2 regions of the Brooklawnia cerclae genome follow, and region 1 is predicted to be linked to the other one. Evidence: predicted binding sites of a transcription regulator. Region 1 holds the regulator's gene; the other holds the start of a gene.

Evidence for each region. Region 1 encodes HrcA, which represses chaperone genes, less so after heat shock. Its sites were predicted from a motif close to TTGGCACTCGNNNNNNNCGAGTGCCAA; they were not measured.
Region 2: a site for HrcA is predicted at 1,811-1,837, ahead of groL (chaperonin GroEL). Genes of this name have one in related genera too.

Annotation. Positions count from the first base shown of each region.
Region 1 covers NZ_JAAMOZ010000001.1:1,848,357-1,851,539, forward strand. Annotated here, with positions in the region: gene dnaJ (molecular chaperone DnaJ) at 1-1,180, opposite strand, end outside; gene hrcA (heat-inducible transcriptional repressor HrcA) at 1,194-2,207, opposite strand; gene FB473_RS08560 (inositol monophosphatase family protein) at 2,327-3,112, opposite strand; gene FB473_RS08565 (alpha-amylase family glycosyl hydrolase) at 3,148-3,183, opposite strand, start outside.
Region 2 covers NZ_JAAMOZ010000001.1:2,886,430-2,889,612, reverse strand. Annotated here, with positions in the region: gene manA (mannose-6-phosphate isomerase, class I) at 1-932, opposite strand, end outside; gene FB473_RS13385 (DUF3263 domain-containing protein) at 1,076-1,360, shown strand; gene FB473_RS13380 (hypothetical protein) at 1,321-1,782, opposite strand; gene groL (chaperonin GroEL) at 2,012-3,183, shown strand, end outside.

The sequences.
Region 1 (3,183 bases):
CCTTCCCCTCCTGCTTGGTCACCACCTGGGGGCCGGATTCCTCGCCCCGCAGACGCGCGAGCTGCGCGAGCAGGTCACGCTGGTCGTCGTCCAGCTTCGTCGGCGTCTGGACGAGCAGCGTGACCCCGAGGTCGCCGCGCGGGTTCTCCCCGCGCCGGTTGGCGCGCAGGCTCGGCACGCCGTACCCCTTGAGCACCAGCCTCGCCCCCGACTGGGTGCCCGCGGGCACGTCGAGGGTCACCGTGCGGCGATCCTCAGGGCAGTCGGGCAGTTCGGATTCCAGCGTGGCGACGTCGACCGAGGTGCCGAGCGCGGCCAGCGACATGGGTACCCGCACCACCATCTCGAGGTTCTCCCGGTCGCGGCGGAAGACGTCGTGAGCCATCACCTGGATCTCGACGTACAGGTCTCCGGCCGGGCCGCCGCCGGGCCCGACCTCGGCCTGACCCTGCAGGTGCACGCGGTTGCCGGTGTCGACGCCCGCCGGGATCTTCACGTTGAGGGTGCGGCTCGTGGCCACCCGGCCCTGGCCTGAGCACTCCGGGCACGGCTCGGGGATGATGTTGCCGAAGCCCTGACAGGTCGGGCACTGCTGAGAGGTGCGGATCTCGCCGAGGATCGAACGCTGGACGACGATGACATCGCCGCGTCCGTGGCACTGGGGGCAGGTGACCGGTTCCTTGTCGCCGGCCGCACCGCTGCCCTGACAGACCTGGCAGACGGCGTAGGTGTCGAAGCGCAACGCCTTCGTCACCCCGAAGACCGCCTCCGACAACGAGAGCTGCGTGCGGATGAGCTGATCCTGGCCCCTGCGGACTCGCGACTTCGGGCCGCGGCTGGCCGTCGCGCCCCCGAACATCGCACCGAAGAGGTCTCCGATGTCGAAGCCCTCACCGCCCCCGAAGGACGACGAGAATCCGCTGAACCCGCCCATGTTGCCGAACGGATCGCCGCCCCCGCGCGACATCGGGTCGCCACCCCGGTCGTAGACGGCCCGCTTGTCGGGATCCGAGAGCACCTCGTATGCCTCGTTGACCTGCTTGAACTTCTCCTCGGCATCGGGATCGGTGGCGACGTCCGGATGCACCTTCATGGCCATCTTGCGATAGGCCTTCTTGATCTGTTCCGCAGTGGCGTCACGGGACACGCCGAGGATCGTGTAGTAGTCGGGAGAGCTCATTGTGGGTCTTCGTTCATCCTTCTGCCAGGAAGCGCCCGACGTAACGGGCGACAGCCCGCACTGCGGCGATGGTCGACGGGTAGTCCATATAGATGGGACCGACCACGCCGAGGGTAGCGCGTGTGTCGTCAGGACCGTAGGCGCTGGCGACCAGCGAGGTCGAGTGCAGGGCGGCGTAGGGGTTCTCTTGGCCGATGCGCACGGCGACGTCGCTGGGGTTACTGGAGACCGCCTCCCCCAGCAGGTGCAGGAGGACGACCTGCTCCTCGATCGCCTCGAGCACCGGCCGGATGGCCGTTTCGTAGGACGAGCCGTAGCGCGTCAGGTTGGGTACTCCGGCGACGACCACCTCGCTGGACGGATCGGCCTCCAGCATCGAGCGGACGCCGGACACGATCGGGCCCACACGCACGGCGTCCTCCGGCTGGAGGAAGTCGTCGGCCAGGTCTGCGTCCGCCTCGGCAGGCGTCTTGCCCACGATCGCGGCGTTGAGCCGGTCGCGCCACGCGTCGAGTTCCTCGTCGGTGTGATCGGCGAGGATCACCGACCTCTGTTCGACGCGCCCGGTGGAGTCGATGACGATGACCAGCACCCGATCGGTGGTCAGGCTGACCAGTTCCACGTGGCGCAACGTGGTCGATACGGACGCCGGATACTGCACGATCGCGACCTGCTGGGTCAGTTGTGCCAGCAGGCGCACGGTGCGGTGGACGATGTCGTCGATGTCGACGGCCCCCGACAGGAAGGTCGAGATGGCCTTCCGCTCGGCCATGGACATCGGCTTGATGGCGCCCAGCCGGTCGACGAACAGGCGATATCCCTTGTCCGTGGGGACGCGTCCGGCGCTGGTGTGCGGCTGGGTGAGGTATCCCTCGTCCTCCAGCACGGCCATGTCGTTGCGCACGGTGGCAGGCGACACGTCGAGGCGGTGCCGCTCCACGAGCGCCTTCGACCCGACGGGCTCGTGGGTCGAGACGTAGTCGGTGATGATCGCCCGCAGCACCTCCAGCTTGCGCTCATCCAGCATGGTCCCCTCCCTCCGCTGCCGAGACGACGGCCCGGGCGCCCACCCGGGCACAAGCCCGATCCTGGCACTCCGGATTCACGAGTGCCAATGCTAGCGCAACGCCCGAGTACCGACCGAGTTCACCTGTCCCACTGGGGACGCCACAGATCCGCCACTTTCTGCGCGAGTTCGGGGCTGGCGGCCGCCACGATCGTCGTCTGATACGGGGTGTCAGGCCCGTAGGGACGGCCCTCGACATCGAGCGTCGTCCCTCCCAGCTCGGTGACGATCAGGTATCCGGGCATGTGATCCCACGGCTTGGGACGCAGGTAGGTGAGAAAGTCGATCTCGCCCATCGCGAGCATCGGGTAGTCGACGCCCGCGCAAAAGCTGGCGTCGGTGACGGGCGCCAGCCGGCCGCCCGCGTCGTATCCGTGCCAGCCGCGCCGCGAGGTCGCCCCCAACGGCCGCTGGTTGATCGGTCCGCGCGTCACGAGCTCGCCATTGTGTGTGACCCCCGCACCGCGTTCGGCCACCCAGGCATTGTTCAGTTGCGGCTGCCAGATCCACGAGCGGGTGACCTCGCCGCGGCGCAGTTCGGCGATCATCACCGCATGCTTGGGCGAACCGTGGACGAAGTTCCCGGTTCCGTCGACCGGATCGACGGTGTAGGCGACCTCGGCGTCGGCCAGGCCGTTCGGGATGTCGGGATTCGCGAACGTCGCCTCCTCCCCCACGACCAGGCAGCCCGGTTCGCGTGCCCGCAGTTCCGCGGTGAGCAGCTGCTCGGCCTCGCGGTCGGCGATCGTGACGAAGTCACCTGGGCTCTTCTGCTCGATGTCCCCGCTCGCGAGGGCGTGAAAACGGGGGTTGATGACCTCCGCTGCCACATGCTGAATGAGCTCAAGCACTTCGTCGGTCTGCATGCCGCCATTCTCCCATCGGTTCGTTCCGGGACAGGTCAGGTCCCGGGCTGTGGTACAGGTGCCGTGGTCGC
Region 2 (3,183 bases), 1.0 Mb from region 1:
CCGGGGGCCTCCTGGCTCGGCTGGAGGACGGGCATGGGCCCCGGTGAGAAGTCGACCACCTGGACCAGCGAGTACGCGTCGATGTGCTTGCTCGTGAGCCCGCCGCGCAGCACGTTGTCGGACGTGGCCATGATCTCCACCCCGGTGCCCTCGAGGTACGCGTGCATGACGCCGGGGGCGACGTGCAGCGCCTCGCCCGGCCGAAGCCGCCGCCGGTGCAGAAGCAGTGCCGCGAGCAGGCTCGGATCACCGGGGAAGTGCTCGTCCAGCAGGACGGCGGTGCGGGCGAACTCGCCCAGCTCGCCGGGGTCGTTCACATGGTTGACGGCGGCTACGACCACGTCTGTCAGGACGGTGCGCCGCTTGTCGTCGAGGATGAGGCAGTCGAGGAAGACCTCGGCCAACGCCGCCGGGCAGGTGCGATGCCGAAGCGGGCCGATGACGGTTTCGGCGCGTCCCTCCAGGCCCAGGCCGTCGAACAGCGCCAGCGTCGCCGCGGGATCGCGGAAGCCCGCGAGCGCATCGAACTCGGTGAGGGCCACGAGCATCTCGGGCTTGGCCCAGGGATCCTTGAACGTGCGGTCGAGCGCATCCAGGGGGATGTCGGCGGCGTTCTCACGCGCGAACCCCTCGGCCGCCTGGGCGTCGTTCGGATGGGCCTGGAGGCTGAGCGGGCGTGCGGCCGACAGCAGCTTGAGAAGGAACGGGAGCCGGCCGTCGAACTCGTGACGGGCCGAGTAGCCGATCATGGCGGGATCGGCGTCGATCGCCCGATCGAGGGGGACGCCGCCGACGAGCGCCGGAGCGCTCGGGTGGGCGCCCAGCCAGTACTCCGCGACCGGGCGTCCGTCGGACGGGATGCCGAGGATCTCGGGGATCGCGTTCGGAGATCCCCAGTCGTAGCGCTTCGCTGCACCCGTCAGGGGTTGCATCATGCCTCCTCAGTAGGCCGGCGCGATTGAATGGGCCCGCCACACAGGTAGTACATGGTACGGGATGGACATGTCTGCGCGAATCCCACGAGAGGCGTCGCTGGCTGAATGACATGTTTGTGATTCGTGCTTACAATCGTGGCATGACCGAGGCAGGGCGCAAGACCGAAGAGATGTCCCAGGGGCTCTCCGAACGTGAGGCCCAGATCCTCGATTTCGAGAAGAGCTGGTGGCAGGCGCCCTCCTCGAAGGAGCAGGAGATCAGGGACCGCTTCGACGTGTCCGCTTCGCGGTATTACCAGATCCTCAACCAGTTGATCGATCGTCCCGAGGCCTTGGCCCACGATCCGTTGCTGGTCAAGCGTCTGCGCCGTCTGCGTGAGCAACGTCAGCGCAGCCGGTCGGCGTCGCGTCTTCGCATCCGCTGAGGCGGCCCGGCAGGCGCGTAACCGCCCTTGGCCAGATCCGCCCACACTTCGAACGAGTTCGCCGCGTACCACGTGCGTGTGCGCGCCCAACTCCACGCGTTGGCCAACAGGTAGAGGGGTAGGAACGGCAGCCCCAGGCATGCCGCCCACTGCCAGGCATGAGTGGCTTCGTGCTCCAGGACGAGTGGTGTACCGGTCTGCAGGTCTGCCAACGTCCGGCCTTTCACGATGACGACGCTGCCGACCGTGAACGCCCCCGCCACGGGTACGCCCAGCCGGTAGCCCTCGGCGATCCACAGGTGGTCCGGACCCTTGTGAACGCGGGCGCGACCGACCGCGGCGATGGCGAATCCGAGCGGGGTCGACAGATTCACCCAGTTGGCGACCGCTCGCAGGACGGTTGCCGGACGACGGCTGTTCACGATCAGAGCCTACGAACTTCGGGGTTCGTTTGCACTCGCATGGGGCGAGTGCTAAAAATGGGAACTGGCACTCCGTCTGTCGGAGTGCCACCGCACATGGTGGCGGGTGAGGCCGTGAACCGGCCGTCCGTCGCGGGCGCCAGCGACCATGGGCAGGCCGGGGGTTCCGGCCACACAGACAACCCAACGGGGCGCCAGCCCCCGATGCCAAAGGATTTTCCACAAGACCATGGCAAAACTCATTGAATTCGATAGCGAGGCCCGCAAGGGACTCGAGCGGGGCATGAACACCCTCGCCGACGCGGTCAAGGTGACGCTCGGCCCCAAGGGCCGCAATGTGGTGCTCGAGAAGTCGTGGGGCGCCCCCACGATCACCAACGACGGCGTGTCCATCGCCAAGGAGATCGAGCTGTCCGACCCCTTCGAGAAGATCGGCGCGGAGCTGGTCAAGGAGGTCGCCAAGAAGACCGATGACGTGGCAGGCGACGGCACCACCACCGCGACGGTCATCGCCCAGGCGATGGTGCGTGAGGGTCTGCGCAACGTCACCGCGGGCGCCAACCCCATCGAGCTGAAGCGCGGCATCGACAAGGCGGTGGCCGCGATCAGCGACCAGCTGTCCAAGGTGTCCAAGGAGATCGAGACCAAGGACGAGATCGCGCAGACCGCGTCCATCTCGGCCGGTGACTCCACGGTCGGCGAGATCATCGCCGAGGCGATGGACAAGGTGGGCAAGGAAGGCGTCATCACCGTCGACGAGTCCAACACCTTCGGGCTGGAGCTCGAGCTCACCGAGGGCATGAACTTCGACAAGGGCTACATCTCCGGCTACTTCGTCACCGATGCCGAGCGCCTGGAGGCCGTCCTGGACGACCCCTACGTGCTCATCGTCGACGGCAAGGTCAGCTCCCTCAAGGACCTGCTGCCCGTGCTCGAGAAGGTGCAGCAGACCGGCAGGCCGCTGCTCGTCATCGCTGAGGACGTCGACGGTGAGGCCCTGGCGGGCCTGGTCGTCAACAAGATCCGCGGCACCTTCAAGTCGGCGGCCGTCAAGGCTCCCGGGTTCGGCGACCGCCGCAAGGCGATCCTCGCCGACATCGCCGTCCTGACCGGCGGCCAGGTGGTCAGCGAGACCGTCGGCCTGTCGCTCGACGCCGTCGACCTGGATGTGCTCGGACGCGCTCGCACCGTCACCGTGACCAAGGACGACACCACGATCGTCGAGGGCGCCGGTGACAAGGACCAGATCCAGGGCCGCATCAAGCAGATCCGCAGCGAGATCGAGAACACCGATTCCGACTACGACCGCGAGAAGCTGCAGGAGCGCCTGGCCAAGCTCGTGGGCGGCGTCGCCGTCATCAAGGTGGGCGCGGCCACCGAGGTCGAGGTCAAGGAGCGCAA